Regions from separate parts of the Halomonas sp. 707B3 genome, predicted to be linked through region 4. Evidence: predicted binding sites of a transcription regulator. Region 4 holds the regulator's gene; each other region holds the start of a gene.
What was found. The regulator FliA, encoded in region 4, starts transcription of late flagellar genes. The targets are predictions, from matches to a motif close to CTAAAGTTNNNNNNNNNNCNGCCGATA.

Region 1 (4,887 bases), on a different contig from region 4:
CTGATTGGCGCGGGCATCGCCCATGCCATTAAAGGCTGGAAAGCAAAATTCGACCGCCACTTCTCAATGCCTGCCAAAGTGCAGCGCTGGGCTTACCCAGTATGCCGCTTTGGGTTAGCGGTGCGTGGCTTGGTATTTGTCATGGTTGGCAGTTTCTTTATCCTAGCGGCTTACCAGTTCAACCCTAACCAAGCGGGCGGCACGGCCGAAGTGTTCAGCACGTTAAGAGGCCAAGCCTTCGGCCAGTGGCTGCTCGCGTTTGTGGCTGTTGGGCTATTTGCGTTTGGCGTGTATAGCTTATTAACCGCTGTTTACCGCCGTATTAACCCCTCCCTATAGCGATCCTATGGCCTTTACGTCAACGCGTACGAAGCAGTGGTTTGAGCGTATTAACGGCTCGAAAAATATGTTGTGGCTGCTCGCCACCCTCTCCTTTTTAGAAACCATTATTCTGCCGATTCCCATTGAACTGGTATTAATCCCGCTAATGGCAGTGAACCGGCAGCGCATCTGGGCTATTGCCGCCGTTACCACGCTGGGCTGTTTAGTGGCTTCGATAGTGGGCTACGGCGTGGGCATGGTGCTCTACCAATCCCTCGGCACGTGGTTTATCGAATTTATGGGGATGGAGCAGAGCTATCAGGCGTTTCAAGGCTTCTTTGACCAGTACGGCTTTGCCGCCATTCTCGCCATTGGCATTTTGCCGATTCCGTTTCAGGTCGCGATGATTACCGCCGGGCTTTCCGGCTACCCGATTACGTTGTTTGTGCTTGCTGCGCTTATTGCCCGTGGGCTGCGTTACTACGGTTTAGCTTGGTTGGTCTACCGCTTTGGATACCGGGTAGTAAACATGTGGAAACGCCACGCGCTGAAAACCAGCCTGGCACTAGGCAGTGCAGTGCTGCTATTGGTGCTGGGGATGCAGGGGTTGGCGGGGCTGATAGTATAAAAGAGAAAGCCTGGGTAGCCGCCCATGCTTCTGGCGGCTATTGAACAGCGCTATTGAACAGCGCTATTGAACATAGTACCCACTGACCCGCCAGATGCCCTCTTCCAAATGCGGTGTTACTACCTCAACCACTCGCTGGTTATCCGAGAAACGGGTTTGGAAAGCGAACTCTTTGTAATCGTTACGGGGAGCGCCCGGCATAGAGGTGTATTGCGACATACGGATACGCCGCCGAGACTCTACACTGCCCACTTCGCCACGGGCCAGCGCCACAACGCGCTGCAACATGCTCGGGGAGAGTGGCGTTTTCAGCAGCGGGGAAGCGGCCTCCCACGCCTGCTCATACTTTCCCTGGTCAATCGCTTCCAGCCACGCCAGCGCTGCTTCCTCAGCGGACTCGGAAGCTGCGTGAACCTGGGAAGAGAGTGCAAACAGTATGGCAAAGAGAAACAGGGCAAGTAACTTGGGCATAACGGTCTCTTATTGCGGAAAAGGATCTTGTGCGACTTAAGTAGTTATCGGATAACCACGCTATTTCTTTAGGAACAATAACCATAAAGTCGTCCTAGCAATGTTAAAGAATGCAAAATCGCTAGGTGAGCCGCCTCGCCATAAAGCAACTTCTCAAACCACAACCGCTCGTTTACTATGCGCCACCCAATTTATTTCAGCCCTCACCATTAGGCCACTATGTCCGTCAACGCACTCTACACCGACCTTTCTGGCTATTACGATTTGATGTGCGTCGACATCGACTACCACGCCCAAAGTAATGCCATCCATCGCCTGCATCAGATGTTTGGTAACGGAGGCAAGCAGCACCTGGATTTAGCCTGCGGCACCGGCCCCCACGTGCGCCACTTTCTTGATGCTGGCTTCACCAGCAGCGGATTGGACATCAACCAGCCGATGCTGGATATCGCCGCCCAGCGCTGCCCAGAGGCACACTTCTCACTGCAAGATATGTGCAGCTTTGAAGCCAGCGAACCGCTGGATCTCATCACCTGCTTTCTTTACTCCATCCACTATAACGATGGCCTGGAAAAGCTTAGCGCCTGCATCGCCAGCGCCCACCGCGCCTTAAACGAGGGCGGCGTGTTCTACTTCAACGTAGTGGATAAACAGCGGATCGATAACGAGCTGTTCGTTAGGCACACGGCTAAACAGGCAGACGCCGCGTTCACCTTCCGCTCGGGGTGGCACTACAGCGGGCAAGGGGCACGGCAGTCGTTACGGCTGAGCATTGAGAAAACAGAGGCAGGCGCAACGCAGGTGTGGAACGACGAGCACCCCATGGTGGCGGTCAGCTTTAGCGAACTTATCGCCCTGCTGGAGCCTACCTTCGAGGTGCACGTGTTCGAGCATGATTACCAGACCATCACGCCCTGGGATAACGTCTCAGGTAATGCGATCTTCGTGTGTGTGAAGCGCGAGGGCCTCGCTTAGCCTTTATCGTTCGGGCGCAGCTGGAGCTGAATGCCCATCAGGAAATTGCGCAGCATTTGGTCTTTACACTCACGGTAGTTCTTATGGCTCGGCTTGCGGAAAAACGCGCTGAGCTCATGGTGGCTTAGCGGCAGTCCCACCTGCTCAAACACTTCCAGCACATCATCGGCCTTCATGTTCAGCGCAATGCGCAGCTTCTGGAACACCATGTTGTTGTTCAGCTGCGATTCTGGCGCAGGCTGCGGGCCTTCACGCTTGCCGCGCTTAAAGCTGATGAAACCGTTCAAGAACGCGGCCAGCTCGCGGTTCTTCATCGTGACGAAGGCATCGTCTTCGTCTTTTTTCAGCCACGCGGTGACCTGCGGCTGGGTAACGGGCACTTCTGCTAGCGCGAAGATATCCACGATGGTGTTGTCTTTTAAATCAAAGGTGTAGCGGATACGGCGAAAAATATCGTTATTGGTCAAAATCAGGTTCCTAACCGGTAGTTAATGTTGCCAGCAGCTCATCAATTTCTGCTTTGAGTTCGTTATCTTCAATAGTGTGGGCACTGGCCTGGGCCTGCTGCAAGCGTTCAATCGCCGCCTGGGTGTCGCCCAGCTCCACTTGCAGTGCCGCCATGGAAAAACCAATCGAGGCAATGTGGTCGTTAGACTGCTTCGCTACCGCCTTATCCAGCGCTTTTTGGTAGATGGGCAGCGCGTCTTCTAGCTCTTCGGTGAAGTCGGCCAGGGTTTCCCACTGCTCCGGGTGGTCTTTCTCGGTGTTCTCGTGCTCGGTGCAGATCGCCTGCAGCTCAGCATACAGCGCTTCAAAGGTGGCACGGTCATCTTTGGCAGCGGCCTTCATCAGCTTTTCGGCGAGTTCGTACACTGCCTTGTAAATTTTGGTGTTAATCATGGACCACTACCCCTATTGCTCAGTAACAGATGACGCAAAACAGACGCATAACAAACCCAGCACGCGTGAGCTTCTGGGTGAATGGGGGGATTATACCTTGTGGGGATGGGGGTACGGGGGAAAGGTTGGATGGAAATAAACGCGTATTCGAGCAACGAACGGTTGATTTTACGCTATGCTGCACCACTTTTTATTTTCGACACCCCTTACGACACTCTGTCAGAGCTTCTCATGCCCTTTTCAAAACTAGGCTTATCCAGCCCTCTCGTTCAGGCGATTACCGAACTCGGTTACAAAACGCCAACGCCCATCCAAGAACAAGCGATTCCTGCCATTCTGTCGGGCAAAGATTTAATCGCCACCGCACAAACCGGCACGGGCAAAACCGCTGCCTTTGTGCTGCCGCTGCTGGAGCAGTTCAGTAAAGCCGCAGAGCCGCTGCGCGGTAAACGCATTCGCGCACTCATCCTTGTGCCCACCCGCGAGCTGGCGGTTCAAGTGGAAGCCAGCGTGGCGCAATACGCCAAGCATACCCAGCTCACCTCAATGGCCGCGTATGGCGGTGTAGATACCGCTCCGCAAAAAGAGCGCTTGATTGAAGGGGTGGATATTCTGGTCGCCACACCGGGCAGGCTGCTGGATTTGGCGCATCAGCGCGCGCTCCACTTTGATGAACTGCAAGTCATGGTGCTGGACGAAGCAGACAGAATGGTCGATATGGGCTTTGTGGATGATATCCACAAAATCATCGTGCGCCTGCCGGAGAACCGACAGAACCTGCTGTTCACGGCCACCATGACCAACGACGTTCGCGCCATCGCCCACGCGTTTTCAGACAGCAAAATGACCGATATGGCGGCGAACATCTCCATTACGCCCAACGTCCGCGCCGCCGCCACCATCAAACAGTGGCTGATCACAGTCGACAAAGACACTAAGTCCGCCCTGTTGAGCCACCTAATCACCGAGCAAGCGTGGGATCAGGCGCTGATTTTTGTCGAGAAAAAACACAGCGCGGCCAAGCTGGTGGCTCAGTTGGAAAAACGCGGTATTCAAGCGGATTCCATCCATGGCGGCAGAAGCCAGGCCATGCGTGAAAAGGTTTTGGATCAGTTCAAATCGGGCGAGCTGAAGTACCTAGTAGCTACGGGCGTCGCCGCGCGGGGGTTGGATATTGGTGAACTCAGCCGTGTGGTGAATTACGATTTACCCTTCCAGCCAGAAGAGTACATCCACCGCATTGGCCGCACCGGCCGAGCGGGTGCCTCCGGTGAAGCTATCTCGTTGGTCGATATCAGCGACTTTAAAAACCTGTGTGCGATTGAAAGGCGCTTGAAAAACACGATTGAGCGTAAAGAAGTGGAAGGCTTCCCGGTCAAAAAAGCCGTGCCCGCGTCTAACTTGAACCACGTTAAAAAAAGCAGCCGTTAAGCGCTAACCAAGAAGCTCACCTATTAGTTAAATTCAGGAGTCATGGGTGAGCTTCTACGTTACTCAGCAGGTGAAAAAGCGCTCAACAGCTCCGCATTCGTCGGGTATTTTTCCAGCAGCGTAAGCAGCTTCTGCGCGCCTTCAACAGGCTTAAGCGGTGT
Region 2 (4,887 bases), on a different contig from region 4:
AGCAGTGCGCGAAGCGGTCACGGGCTTTGTGGATGCCTACAACGACCTAAAAGGCACCATTGGTGAACTCACCAGCTTTAATGCTGAAACCGGTGCCGCCGGTGACTTGTTGGGCGATAGCGCCGTGCGCACAGTAGAATCCCGCCTGCGCAGCGTGCTTGGCAGCGGCATTGAAGGCCAGTTCTCCATGCTGACTGATATCGGCATTTCACTACAACGCGATGGCACGCTGGAGATCGATAGCGGCAAGCTAGACGACGCCATTGCCAATAACCAAGATGCGCTCTCGGCGTTTTTTGCAGGCAGCGCAGAAGATGAGGGTATGGCGGGCCAGCTAAACCAAACCGTTGAGCAGCTGTTAGGCACGAACGGCGCAGTGGCTGGGGCGAAGTCGGGGGCTGAAAACCGTATTGAATCGCTCGGCGAACGTTATACCCGCATGGAACAATCCATCGAGCAAACCATATCCCGCTACCGCACCCAGTTTGGTCAGTTGGACGGCATGATCTCCCAAATGAACCAAACCAGCGCCTACCTCACCCAACAGTTTGATGCGTTAGACGCACAGCTAGGCCGAGAATAATACCAATTTTGTTTAGCTATCTCCAAAGCGCCTGCGATAAGCAGGCGTTTTTATTAGGGTAATAAGTGGGTACTACCTAAAGCACGAAAAAGCGCTAAATTTAGGCGTTGTTCCATCGATAAAAATGCTATTAAATTTCAATAAACACGCCGTACCTGGCTAAGTGTTTTAGATGACTGTTGGTTTAGCCTTTTGCATCGAGGAACATCGGCATGGCGACAATAACTTCCCTAGGCGTTGGCTCTGGCTTAGACCTCACTGGCCTATTAGACCAGCTTCAGGAAGCGGAGCGTGGCAAGCTCGCGCCTATTACCCGCCAAAAAGAGCAGCAGCAAGCCAAGATCTCTGCCTATGGCCAGCTGCAAACATCGCTAAACGCATTCCAAGACGCCGTGGCGAAAGTTAACGACCCAGCGCTTTACCAAAGCCTCTCGGCTAACGTGCAGGGCGATGCGATTAAAGCCACGGCCACGGCTGATGCACTGCCGGGCAGCTACCGCGTTGAAGTAACAAAACTCGCCACCACAGGCTCCCTAGCATCTAGCAGAGTCACCGAGAGCGATACCGCGCTAGATTTGCAGAGCGCCACCGCCATTCAGCTCACCTTTGGCAATAGCGATACGGTCAGCATTGATATTGCGGCAGACAGCAGCCTAACCGACATCCGCGATGCCATTAACGCCAACAAAGAGGCTGGGGTAAACGCCACCATTATTAACGATGGCACAGGCTACCGGCTGGCGCTTAGCTCTAAAACGACCGGCGCGGATGCCTCTATTGCCAGCTTTGGCTTCGTAGATGCAGCTGGAGCCACGGTAGCAGGCCCCTTTGCAGAAGATGCCGCCACCAAGCAAACCGGTGAAAACGCCGCGTTAACGGTAAACGGCATTGCCATTAGCAGCGCCAACAACCAGATCGAAGGGGCCATTCAGGGCGTTACCCTCAACCTAGCGGAACTCAGCATTGCCGATGGTGAAACCGCCTCCAGCACGGTGAACGTAGAGCGCGATACGCTCAAGCAGCGCGAAGCCATTAGCGGCTTTGTAAAAGCGTTTAACGACCTGAAAGGCACCATTGGCAAACTCACCAGTTTTAATGGCGACAGCGAAACCGCCGGTGATCTGGTAGGCGACAGCACCGTGCGCACCATTGAAAGCCGCCTGCGGAGCGTACTGACTGGCGGCGTAGCCGGTGGTGAACTTTCCACGCTTAACCAGCTAGGCATTACCCTGCAACGAGATGGCACGCTGGAAATGGATGAAGACAAAATCAGCGACCTAGTCGCCAATAACCCCCAAGCACTCAGCGACTTTTTCGTCGGTGGCGAAGCAGGCAATGGCCTGGCAGCCCAGCTCGACAGCACCGTAGAGCGAATGCTTGGCGATAACGGTGTAGTAAAGCTAGCGATTAGCGGTGCCGAAAGCCGTGTAAAAAGCCTGGATGAGCGCTATGAGCGCATGGAAAAAACCATTGAAGGCACCATCTCCCGCTACCGCACCCAGTTCGGCCAGCTAGATAGCATGATTGCCCAGATGAACAGCATGAGTTCCTACTTAACCCAGCAGTTTGATGCGCTAGATGCTCAGCTAGGCCGTAAAAAGTAGCCAACGTCACGGTAGCCAATAACGCCAAAAGCGGCCTCAACGGGCGATAAAGTGAACCGCTCAGAAAGAGGCCGCTTCAGCGGGCGACGGGTTTTAGCACCATTCTTAATATGCCCCACGCGATTGCAGGGCACAACGACAAAGCAACCTAACCCCTTCCAGCTACTCTCCCTCTCGGTACATGGCCGCCAAACTCTCTTCCGTGATGGGCTTACGCTTAGCATCCAAAATTTTGCCACCCAGCGCCGCCACCTCATGGGTAAAGGTAATTAAATCCTCCGGGTTGCGCGACACCTTCCGCGTGTTCAAAAAGCGGATCAAGATCGACACCCCCTGCACCGGCGTATGCTCCCCCTCTTTATGCTCTTTATGTAGCGGCGGCAGCTTACCCGGCGAGGTAGCGCTAGCCAGCATAATCGGGTAACCCTGCGGCCCCGGTGGAAGGTGGAAGGCGCCTAGCTCCGCCTCGTAAAAGGCATTTTTCGCGGCAAGCATTTCCCCCAGCGCTTGGTTAATGGCTTGGCTGGGGGTATCAAACATCACAAACAAACACTGCTGGGTCGGCTTTTTGCTTTGCTTGCTGGATGTTTTAGGCTGGCGTTGGTAGCTGGTGGTATCCGCCTGCTCTGCTGAGGAAGTAGGTGAGGGAGTGGGGGCCTGCTGAGAGGAAGGCTCGGCCTTGCGTGGTGCAATCACCACCTTATAAAACAGCGCAAAGCTTATCAGCCCTAGCACAACAGCGATGCCGCCCAGTAGCAATGGTAGGTAGGTTGTTATCATGATGCATCCTCTCCTGCATTCGTATGAACGTACAATACCCCTCTACGCATAAAAATGCAGCGCCTCGGCCAGCTGTGTAGTGCCATGTTGGGGTAGTGTTCACCAAAAATTACATAAATTTTTACTATTTACCCTAAAGGTTCTCTCTTTCGAGCCGTTAATTAGGACAACGGCACACACAGTGGCCGAAAAGCGGGCCTTCTAGGCCAGTGTTCCAGCAAGGAGAATCACCATGTCAGTGATCAATACCAACATTACATCGATGATCGGTCAGCAGAACCTGCGTGAATCGCAAAATTCTCTGCAAACTTCTATGGAGCGTTTGAGCTCTGGCCTGCGCATCAATAGCGCCAAAGACGACGCTGCTGGCCAGGCGATCGCTAACCGTATGAGCAGCCAAATCACTGGCCTATCTCAAGCACAGCGTAATGCCAACGACGGTATCTCTGTGGCGCAAACCGCTGAAGGTGGTTTGAACCAAATTAATGACAACTTGCAGCGTATTCGTGAATTGACTGTTCAGTCACAAAATGGCACCAACTCTGCAGATGACCTGCAGTCAATTCAGGACGAGATTACACAGCGTCTTAGTGAGATCGACCGTATTTCCGCCGAGACCAACTTTAACGGCACAGCGGTACTTGCAGCTGATCGGGGGTTGGATATTCAGGTAGGCGCCAACGACGGTGAAACTATTTCAGTCAATCTGCAGGAAGTTACGGCCAGCGCGCTTGGGCTGGGAAGCTTTGATGCTACCAGTACTTTCCGTATTAGTGATCTTGAGACAACGGCAACACAAACGTTAGAATCTTCCTCTCTTAATCCTAAAGATGCTTTCTTTACTGATAGTAGTACAGCAGCTACAAACTACGATCTTTATAAAGATGAAAACGGCAATCTTTTCGCATATGACGCTACCGCTAATGAAGGTTATGCCGTAACTTATGATAATGCTACGGGCGAACTTGAATTTAGCTCAACGTCCGCAGCAGCCATGAACGCGACTGATGCTAGTGTCTTCACTCAGATAAATGACGGCGATGATGTAGTAGTTGGTAGTGATGCCGAGGGCAATGATGTGGTGGTTGCATATGACCCTGCATCACTTGATGATAGTGCTAATCCTGAACCAGAGCTATATGTAGATAATGGAAATAGTACAACGCCTGCAAATGATTTCTATGTGAAAGATGGTGAAAGCTATTATGCTGCAACTATCGATTATGATACAGGTGAAGTCACCTACGACAGTTCCGTGGCTGGCTCTACAGCCGGCGACCTTGATGGTGAGACCTTAGTAACGGGGGCTATCGTCAGTAATCCAGAGGACGCGGTTACAATTAATGTAAGCGGTTTGGATACTGCGAAGGTAGGCGATACTGATAATGTGGAGGTCTTTGCTTATAACAGTGAAAGTAATCAGGAAGGTTATGTAGTCAAGGGCAGTGTAGATGGTAAGGATGTCTACTATAGCGCCACAGTTAACGAAACTGACGGTACAGTCGAGCTAGGTAAGCAACTAACTGACGACCCGCTGAAGAAGCTCGACGCCGCACTGAATCAGGTTGACAGCTTTCGTTCTGAACTGGGTGCTGTGCAGAACCGCTTTGAGTCTGCAATTACTAACCTGAGCACCAATGAGACTAACCTTTCTGCGGCACGGTCACGTATTGAAGATGCTGATTATGCAGTTGAAGTTGCCGAGATGACACGTGCACAGATCCTTCAACAGGCCGGTACTTCCGTACTGGCACAGGCTAACCAGCTGCCGCAGAACGTTCTTTCTCTGCTGGGTTAATTGCTGGCGTGATAACTGGGTCAGCATCTTGCCCCAATGCTTTAATAACCGGCCCTTGTGGGCCGGTTTTTTTATAACTAGAAATCCCAGGCATCAGGTATGCTGGCTGGATAAATTGGGTG
Region 3 (4,887 bases), on a different contig from region 4:
AGCGAAGGGTGTGTTAACCACTTCCACTTGATCGCCGCGCAGATCCGAAAACCCCATTGCTTGTTGTACCAAACGCTCAATTTGGGCGATCTCTTCATCGCTGAGCGCGACTTGTTCAACCTCACCTTCTTCATTAGTGACGTCGCGAAAGTTAACAACAACAGCCGCTGAGAGGCGTTGTATCTGGCCAAGGCGGTGCTGAATATGCTCAATACTACGATCTACTTCGTAATTAACGACATCTTCTTGGCGCAAGTTGCGCAAAGCGCCTGGTTCGGTACCTGCATCGTCCGCAACATCACCCTCTTCGGGGTCTGGCTGGTTAATGGGGGAGGGGGCTACCCCAGGAGGAGTATTGCTTAACGCCCCAGGAATGCCGGTGGCCAATGGATCTTCGCCATCGTAAGAGAGGCTAAGCTGACGGCTGCGGACTGCTGATTCGTTAGGCGCTTGGTTTGGGCTGTAACGCTCGGAGGTTTGCTCTCGGCGTGAAAAATCGATCTGTGCCGCTACCTGGGCGCGAACATTGTTGCTGCCAACAATGGGCGAAAGAATGTTCTCAATACGCTGCTGATAGGAGCGCTCCACTTCGCTGATGTACGCTAACTGCGTACCATCCAGGTCGTTACCCTGGGCGCTATTGGCAGTGAGTAGGCGGCCGTTCTGATCGACCACCGTCACATCTTCAGTAGCAAGCTCAGGCACACTGCTGGATACCATGTGCACAATGGCGCTAACTTGCCCCTCGCCAAGGACGCGACCTGGCAAGAGATTCAACACCACAGAGGCTTTGGCAGGTTCGCGGTCACGGATAAAGACGGACGGCTTTGCCATCGATAGATGCACGCGCACACTTTCGACGGGGCCTAGTGATTCGATAGAGCGTGAAAGCTCGCCTTCCAGGCCACGCTGAAAGTTCACCTGCTCAGCAAATTGGCTAATCCCAAAAGCTTGGGTTTCCATAAGCTCTAGGCCAAGATTGCCGCCGCGGGGCAAGCCTTGCTCAGCTAACTGGAGCCTGAGGGTATGCACCTGCTCGCCGGGCACCAGCAGTGCCTGGCCCCCCTGGCTAAACTGATAGGGTACGCCGCGGCTATCAAGCTCCGAAATAATTCGTCCACCATCCGCTTCGCTCAGGTTGCTGTAAAGCACACGGTACTCGGGGCTGCTAGCCCACATAAATAAAGCAGCCACAACGGCGATAGAGGCCGCTGCCGCAATCAATACAACCACTAATGGATTGCTGCGCAGCTGTTTCATGGTGCGCGCCAAGGCAGAGGGGCTGCTGGATTCGTTTTCCGCCGCTCCACTGCGAGAGGCGTTTGGTGTCGTGCTGTTTTGACGGCCTGCCGTAGCACCAGTTTCGCTCATGCGTCCCTCCAGAAGGGCAGGCAAAACGGGTGTCGGCCCAGGCGCATCACCAAAGAAGGCATAGGCTATATCCGTCAATCGCGGTTATCCGCTAAAAAGATGAAGCGGAATTGTGATGAACGCCATTATCCGGGGGTGTGTCGACCATAAATGAACGAAAAGCTTGGCTTTTTATACTCATTTGTACGTATGACGCTTCTCCTACCAATGGTAGGCTTTTTGTACTAATTGATTTTCCGCAAAAATGAGGCCTGCGTATGAGTTCACCTTCTATACAGTCTGCGCTGCAACAGATGCAGGGGCTAGCGGCACAAGCGGCTCAGCCTATTAAAGGGGAGCATGTGGCAACCGCTGTTGGTCAAGGTGGCTTTGGAAGTGAGCTGCAGTCCTCTATACAGCGAATTAATCGGTTGCAGCAAGCGGCTAATACCAAGGCGATGGCGTTTCAGGCAGGCGAGCCAAACATTGAGTTAAACGATGTGATGGTAGATATGCAAAAAGCCAGTGTGGCCTTTCAAATGGGCATGCAGGTGCGCAACCGCCTAGTAACTGCCTATCGTGATGTGATGAATATGCAGGTATAGGGGGCGTAAAGTAGTTATGCGGCTAGCTGGGTGGGTAGTGGGAAGGCGAACGCTTAGGCTGGTACGTTATCGCTTTTCAAGGCGCCCGCAGCGTTCGCTTGGTTTCTATGCTTTAAGAGAGATCAGTTTTCCTTGCAGTTCTTCTAGCCGCTCGGCCAGTAGCAGCACTTCTTCTGCTGGTATTTGACGTATGACGTCACCCGTTTCTCGATCAATGACCCTTGTAATGATGCGAGCCGATTGTTCGCTAATATCAAATTCCAACCCACGGGGACGCATGACATCGTTAATGCGCTGTATCGGTTCAACAAGCGCTTCTTTTGTGGCCTTATTGCCATCTGCTGCTGCTTCATCGCCGCTTGGGGTGACTGGAGGTAGGGGATCGATAGCGGGGCGCGTAGAGCGTTCCTGCGATAAAGCGGCCGTTATTGCTGGTGTGGCTGAGTCAATGGATAGTGGGCTCATGTACAACGTTCCTCTATTAAATAAGCCCGCCGGGGGGGGCTAGGCAACGTAACCGAGTAAAGGCATTGAGGCCGTTTACCGTCTGGTGATGAGCCTCTTTTTCAATCTATCGGCGCGTTTGTCACAAACTTTATCCTTTTACTATAGATGAAAAGAAAAGTGTTATGAGTCCTATGGCGGACATGCGGCTCGATAAAGGCTTCTGTTATGCTCTGCTGCTTTGTGATGAGCGTTAACGTATAACGCGTCTGGGGAAAGCGAGGCACGCATGGCAGTCCAACAAGATGAGTACGAGAGCGTCACTAGCCCATCGGTAATCAGCTCTCTTCTGAATACTATGATAGAGAGCGGTGGGGTGACTCTCTGCTTGGCCACTCCTGATGCGCGTCCAGAGCCAGTGGTCTTGATGGAGCAGCACGCGGGCGAAACGCTGGTAATGGATCTGTCATCGGTTGACTACCTGCTAAGTCGTTTACAGCAGGGAGAGCAATTTTTTTTGCGGGGTCAGTCACAGGGAAAAGTGGTGCGGACACCGCTGTTATCTTTGACGGAGACCCGTCGTTCTGGTGGTCGTTTTCTTTGTTGTAGTAATTACCCAAGTTCGGTCGAAGTGCTGCAACGACGCGAGTCATATCGTGCTGAATTGCGCATGGGAATGGTGGTGTCTGCACTGGTTGTTGGTGAGAGTGGTGAGAGTGCCCAGGGGGAGCTCCGTGACCTCTCCCAGGATGGGTGCCAGCTTGAGTTGCCATTAACAGCAAGCGGTGTTTTGGCTGAAACGCAATACTCGCTCAAACTTGCGTTTACCTTTCCAAACGGCACTTACTTTGAAGTGAATGGCGTTGCCCGCCATCAGAAAACTGATCCCGAGCGGCACATGCTACGCGTTGGCTTTCGCTTTGCAGGGTGCACTTCCGAGCAGGAACGGCAGATTTGGTACTTTGTCTGCGAGATTGAGCGTGAAGCTGCGCGTTATAAAAAGGAGGCGCAGGAGGAGCGGCAGCCATCGCCTCTGTTTGAGCAGCCAGGCAAACGCACTCCAGATACTGAGCACATAGGACGGCGCGATATACGCCGCTATGCCACACCGATGGCAAGGCGTTTGGTTAAGGTAGCTGCTTATCTTGATGCACAGTTGCTCATGCTTCAGCAAGGCAGTGATATTGATTCAAGGCAGCTCTCTCGTAATGCGGACCGCTTACTGATGCTGCATGAAGAAGATCGAGAGGGACTGCTGTTTGCCTCCCGCTGTTTGTCTTTAGAGCCGCTGCTGGTAAGGCACGGGATTGCTGTTGCAGTCCATTTGCTGGATTTAGTAGGAGCCAATATGCCGCGGGATGTGCGCAAGGCGATCGTTGCCAGCGGGCTGGTGCATGATTTGGGTAAGGCGCTTATTCCTCAGGTCGTGTTCAAAGCGCCAAATTTTGAAGCGACACATCGGCAGGCATTAAGTGAGCATGTTTCCCTCTTGATGGCTCGGCTACATACCTGCCAATGGCTGTCTGCTACGGTGGCGCAAGCGGTCATTGGGGGGATCAACGAGCGGCTTGATGGTAGTGGCTATCCGGCAGGAATCACCGGGGATGATATTAACGAGTTGGCGAAAGCCAGTGCAGTGGTTGACGTTGTTGAGGCGATGCGGCGAGATCGCCCAGATCGCCCGGCCCGCACGGCGCAGCAAATTTACCGCCACTTGCTGGCTCATCCGCATCAGTTTGATCGCCGTTGGATGAGGCGTTATGTCGAACATTTCAAGGTCCTGCCGGTGGGGTCGTTAGCGCTTTTCTCTAGTGATCAGCTTGCCTGGATTTTGCGCCTTGATGATAGTGGGGCGCCAGCAGAGGTGGTGCTGGCCCAAGCAGCTGAGCCGCCAATGCGCGATAATTTAGGGAGTGTGTTGCGTGGCGATGTTTTTGAGCGACTAGGCAAGCCTGTCAGAGAAGTGGCGGTTTCTACATAGGACGCCGAATTCAGGCAAGCAGCTAAATTAAAAAGTAATCAGGCATTAAAGTCTGCTGTGGCTTCGCCGATATATTTAATAGCTGAGCATATATGCTCAACCTTGAATGATGAACAGCACGACTGGCTTTTTGCCCTAGCTGTTGTTACACCCTATAAAGGAGTGCCCACTAATGACCTACACTCGCGGTGGCGCCGCTAACGGACGAGGCGCTAATGCTTATGCCCGTGTCGGTGTTGAAAGTGGTGTCATGTCAGCTGATCCTCACCAGCTGATCGTGATGCTATTTGATGGCGCTCAGGCGGCAATCCGCGCAGCGCGAATTCACATGCAAGCTGGCAACCGAGCTGAAAAAGGCAAGTCAATTTCCAAAGCGTTGGATATTGTTAATAACGGTTTAGCGGCCGCCCTTGATCAAGAGCAAGGGGGTGTCATTGCAGAGAGGCTCGCCTCACTTTACGATTATATCGCCCGCTTGCTGTTAACAGCTAACTTGCGAAACGACGA
Region 4 (4,887 bases):
CCCCATAAGCCGGCATCACCCTGCATGGCCATACTCAGCGCACCCCGCACGCCAAGACGACGTAAGTAGCGCTGACGGGCCGGGGCAGGCGCACGTAGAAAGCAGTGACGCAGGTTTGCGCCTGTGCCTTTTGGCACAAGTGGTTCGCTTGGCGCATCAGTATCTTCAATCAGCCGAACCGGATGGCTTTCATAAGCGCGCCGCAGCGTCAGGGGAAAATCACTGGCCGGAAAACGCTGTCCTAAAAGAGCAGGCAGATGCCCCCCCCGCGCTTCAGCGACAATCAGTCCATGCCAATCGGTGTCGAAATGGCAAACGGAGACACGGTCATGGCCAGTTAGCTGCTGCACCGCCGTTACGAGATAATCCAACAGCTCTTCTTGTTGGGTGGCTTCCGCTAGGCGCATTAGCCGCTCGTTGACGGTGCCCAACAAGCGGCGTTTGCCGAGTGGGTTCAACGGCTCAATCTCCACTATCACGCTACTCTCGGTGCGGTAAGCGTGCAGTTGAAAGCGGGTAGCGCGCTGGGCACGACTAAATGCCAGTGGCCCCGCTAGTCGCTGCTGTCCCTGCAGCTCCTTGCATAACCGCTGACTTAGCCGTTTACCCAGCACACTGCTGAGCGAGAGTTGCGAGTGCTCTTGCTCAGCAATGCCCAACAGCTGGGTGAGATTATTACTCACCGCCTGAATGTGTCTACACTCTTCATCCAGTACCAGAACGGCACCAAATGATTGAAGTAGCGAATGATGCTTCGACACGAAGATAGCCTCGAGATATCTCTTTACCCCTTGACCTGTTGCTTCAGCAACAGCTCAACGCGTCGGTTGGCAGCTCGCCCTTCCGCAGTAGCGTTACTTTCCATGGGTTGGGTGTCGGCATAGCCGACGGCCCGCATACGTGAAATGGCAATACCTTGCCGCTCTAACTGGCGTACCACTGCGATGGCTCGTCCCACTGAGAGCTCCCAGTTAGACGGAAACCGAGCGGTCGCGATCGGCACATTATCGGTGTGGCCCTCAATGGAAATTTGACCATCAAAAGTCTGTAGCACCGAAGAGAGCCGTTCTAACACAACTTGCCCCTGGGGCGTTAGTACATCGTTGCCACTGGGAAATAAAAGGCTATCGTCAATACGTAGCGTAACGCCCTCTTGCCCCTGGGAGACACTCACTCCAGGGATATCAAGCCCTGCCATTTGGGGATGTAAGCCATCGTGGCGGGGAAGTATTCCTGTGGCTAAGCTAGCCAATGGCAGTGACGTAACGGCATTCGAGGGATCCATGATACTGCTTTCACTCCCTTCGCCACCGCCGGATGGCGTAAGCGCCAACAGCAGTACAAACAGGGTAATCAGCAGCGTCAATACATCCAGGTAACTGGTCAGCCAGCTCTCGTCACTCTCCCCCACTTCGGCGGGAAGCTCCAAAGCATGCCGTGAATCGCGGTCGAGCATGGCGCTAACCTTTTAATGCGGAACCCATATCGGGCCGAGGCTTAACGTTCGCGTCACGAATTTCGTCGTGGTAATTCGCTACGAAGGAGTTAAGCGTCTCTTCAATAAACGATGGCAGACGGCGCTTGGTAATTAGCGAAATGCCTTCCAGCACCATGTTCATAGTGATAAGACGCTCTTCCGTACGCCGCTCTAGCTTCACGGCAATCGGTTTAAACACCAAATTGGCCAACAGGATGCCATAGAAAGTAGTCAACAGCGCCACTGCCATCCGGGGCCCAATTACTTCCAGGTCACCCGCATCCATCACTTCGAGCATGTTGACCAAGCCTACCAAAGTACCAATCATGCCAAAGGCCGGTGCATAGGTGGCCATGGTGCGGAAAATTTGGGCTTCAGCATGCTCGCGGGCTTTCAGCCGCGCAATACGCCAGCGCAGCATGTCGAAGATTTCATCCTCTTTTGTATTCGCAATGACCAGTTGGATACCGGTGCGCAAAAACGGATTACGGGTATGTTCCAGTTCTTTCTCAACCGCTCTAACATCCCCCTTAAACCAAAGGCGCGACATGGAAACCAACTCATTGATGTCATCTCGCACATAGGTGTTTTCACGGCGGAAAACTAAACCAACCAGACGCACCACACGCAGCACTTCTTTCAGCGGATAGCTGATAAACGTGGCCGCCAGCGTGCCAGTGACCACAATGGCAAGCCCCGGTAAGTTAATAAAGCTCTCGGGCGACTCTGCGGTAAAAAATAAAACGCTTACCAACAGCAGCATGCTGGCAAATATACCGATCAGCGTAGATGGATTCATCAACGGCTCCTCGCCGGTTATGGTTAGTGAGTGAGAGGGTTAATTAGTCTCATGTAGGCGAGCACGCAGCCGACTCACCGCCTGGCTGTGAAGCTGTGAAACCCGTGATTCGGTGACACCGAGCACAGCGCCCACTTCTTTTAGATTCATCTCTTCTTGGTAATACAGCGCCATTAGCAGCTTCTCGCGCTCGGGCAGTGCTTCAATGGCGTCGATCAGCGTTTGCCGCTGCTGTTCATCCAATAATTGTTCAAACGGCTGTCGGTGAGTGTCGTCCCCCGCAGGCTCGCTGCCATCCGCAATGAGCTCTTCGAACGGCAATAATTGCCCGCTATTGGTATCGTTGAGCAGTTGCTGGTAATCACTTAGCGGCATCTCCAGTTCACGGGCAATCTCCCCCTCTTCCGGGGGGCGCCCCAGCTGCTGCTCTAAACGACGCACAGCATCATCTACCGCCCGTGCCGAGCGGCGTACGCTGCGGGGCAGCCAGTCACGAGTGCGCAGCTCGTCCATCATCGCGCCACGGATGCGCTGGCTTGCAAAGGTAGCAAATGTTGCTCCCTGGGCAGCATCAAAGCGCCCTAATGCCTCTAACAAGCCCACCATACCCGCCTGGATCAGATCATCCAGCTCAATACTTGCGGGCAACCTTACCTGCAGCGTTAAGGCCTGACGTCTCACCAGTGGCATGTATTGAGTTAACAGCTCACTCTGTTTGATCCTGCCTTGTGCTGTATACATCCTCGTGCCTCGCGGCTTAACAACCTTTACTGATAGTTCACGATCACTTGTAACCCCTGTACTCGCACAGGGCGTTGCCCTGGCTGCAGCGTAAACCGAAAGTACAGCGGTGCGCTCGCCAACATTCCCGATAGAGCGGTCGTGCTACCGCGCATGCCTGATAGTGCAACACAGCGTTCAGGATGACATAGCCAAGCGTTCACAGGCGTTCCCGGCGGTGACTCAAAGCGCCATTGAATTCGCGACAGCGCAGCATTACGCAGCGGGACGCCCGCTGGCGGGGTTATCGCCTGGCTGCTGCTGGTACGGTCGCTCATTGCTACCATCACACTAGGCACTTGGCTGCTCCAACTACCGGTTGCGGCCTGCGTATTCAACGCGAAAAACCATAACCCTGCTACTAGCCCTAAACAGCCCATTTTTCTTACTGTTAACAACTTTGCAGGTTTTATCAACGCCTCAATAGCCATCTGCTTAGCGTTACTTACCCAACTCGCCAAACTCTGCATAACTCTCCCCTTGAGCGACAAATGCACCCTGGCCCGCCGCTAGCGCGCCAGCAGCAGAAGCTCAATATCTAAATAACGAGCGGAAGCATTGCCCAAATTATCCAGCAACCCCTGGCGCGGCAGGTGGGGTTCATGAAGGGCTAGAAGACGCTGCGGACCACCATGCTCGCGTAATTGGCGCAACACTCGGTACATGGTGGCAAAGGCGTCAGCATCACTGTTGATCCACAACGCCCAGCGTGAGTAACGCTCGGCTAAGTCAGTCAGCGAGGCGCTGTTAGGCATGACAATATGAATATCCCAATCCTGTGGGTCACCTGCCCATTGCCGCCCCAGGGCCGACCATTGCCCCAGCCGACCTCGCACTTTGTCCACCTGCGCTACACCAGCATGAGGTAAGCCTACTACCACTAGCGTTTTTTTCGGTCTTGGAGGCGCCACGGTGGCAGGCTCGGCAGCAGCAGCTACCGTAGGTGCCATGGCCTCCTGGGTATACGCGGCGGCTTCCTCTTCGTTAACGGGAGCGGCAGGCACTGTCTCGTCACTTTCCACGTTATGGCCGACTTCATCAGCACCACGCTGCTGGCGCTGTAAATCGGCCCATTTGCGCAGGCCAGCCGCCTGATCCTGGCCACTCATACCACGCCCTCACGACTGACGCTACCTAGCTGACGAATGGCATCGCGCGCCATCAGAACGTGTACTAATGCATCAAGCAGTGCCGTATCACGCCGCTTGCGCTGGGTTCCTAACAAGCGCAGCAAATCGGCTCGCAGGGCCTGAGCGTCCTCATCGTCAACGATATCTAGATGGCCGGCTACTGCAGCCGCGCCGCTGGCCATCAGCAGGCGCAGCTCGCTGCTGACATCACCACCGTCGGCCTCTTTAAGCTGCTGCCAAGCACGCTTGGTGAGCGATGCCAGTCCGTCACTCTGCAGTTGGGTGATTAAAAGCGTTAACACATCGCTGCCCAAACGTGCAGGCGTTAGCCAGTAGCGGCGCACGATTCGCTTAGTGCTTTCAGGGTCGCTTACCTCACCGACCCACGCCAATACGGGGTTACCTGATACGTCCTGCGCTTCAACATAGGCGCTGGAAAGCTGCATGCTTTGCCCGCGGAAACGGATGCCCACGCTATGGGTTAAGGTGCTTTCTTGGAACAGGGAGCGCAGAGTATAGCGCTCGCCCTGGCAGTGTACCCGCTGGCTCGCGGGCACCATGCTGACCCACGTCAGATGCTGAGCGTTTAGCCAAGCCAGCGCCTCAGCGTCTGGCAGGGTAGGCAGAAGATGAACCGCAACATCTCCTGCACAACGCACCAAACGTGGCTGCCAGCCCGCTGGCTGACGGTGCTGAAGGCG

Region 1: BIS10_RS14735 (DUF4019 domain-containing protein) is a predicted target of FliA. The motif match lies at 1,466-1,492, and genes of this name have one in related genera.
Region 2: BIS10_RS18850 (flagellin) is a predicted target of FliA. The motif match lies at 3,101-3,127, and genes of this name have one in related genera.
Region 3: BIS10_RS02975 (flagellar protein FlaG) is a predicted target of FliA. The motif match lies at 2,528-2,554, and genes of this name have one in related genera.

The regions. Positions count from the first base shown of each region.
Region 1 covers NZ_JAMZBE010000131.1:547-5,433, reverse strand. Annotated here, with positions in the region: gene BIS10_RS14745 (DUF1206 domain-containing protein) at 1-339, shown strand, start outside; gene BIS10_RS14740 (YqaA family protein) at 347-949, shown strand; gene BIS10_RS14735 (DUF4019 domain-containing protein) at 1,013-1,420, opposite strand; gene BIS10_RS14730 (class I SAM-dependent methyltransferase) at 1,640-2,395, shown strand; gene BIS10_RS14725 (DUF1456 family protein) at 2,392-2,862, opposite strand; gene BIS10_RS14720 (Replicative DNA helicase) at 2,873-3,295, opposite strand; gene BIS10_RS14715 (DEAD/DEAH box helicase) at 3,527-4,726, shown strand; partial or broken gene BIS10_RS14710 (transcription termination factor Rho) at 4,786-4,887, opposite strand, start outside.
Region 2 covers NZ_JAMZBE010000001.1:11,065-15,951, reverse strand. Annotated here, with positions in the region: gene fliD (flagellar filament capping protein FliD) at 1-583, shown strand, start outside; gene fliD (flagellar filament capping protein FliD) at 796-2,187, shown strand; gene BIS10_RS00065 (cell division protein ZipA C-terminal FtsZ-binding domain-containing protein) at 2,350-2,967, opposite strand; gene BIS10_RS18850 (flagellin) at 3,200-4,765, shown strand.
Region 3 covers NZ_JAMZBE010000011.1:23,688-28,574, forward strand. Annotated here, with positions in the region: gene fliF (flagellar basal-body MS-ring/collar protein FliF) at 1-1,371, opposite strand, end outside; gene fliE (flagellar hook-basal body complex protein FliE) at 1,629-1,955, shown strand; gene BIS10_RS02975 (flagellar protein FlaG) at 2,061-2,420, opposite strand; gene BIS10_RS02980 (HD domain-containing phosphohydrolase) at 2,689-4,380, shown strand; gene fliS (flagellar export chaperone FliS) at 4,553-4,887, shown strand, end outside.
Region 4 covers NZ_JAMZBE010000029.1:4,625-9,511, reverse strand. Annotated here, with positions in the region: gene BIS10_RS06050 (sensor domain-containing diguanylate cyclase) at 1-761, opposite strand, end outside; gene BIS10_RS06045 (OmpA family protein) at 785-1,456, opposite strand; gene BIS10_RS06040 (motility protein A) at 1,461-2,276, opposite strand; gene BIS10_RS06035 (RNA polymerase sigma factor FliA) at 2,316-3,017, opposite strand; gene BIS10_RS06030 (flagellar protein FlhE) at 3,044-3,355, opposite strand; gene BIS10_RS06025 (hypothetical protein) at 3,566-4,165, opposite strand; gene flhF (flagellar biosynthesis protein FlhF) at 4,162-4,887, opposite strand, start outside.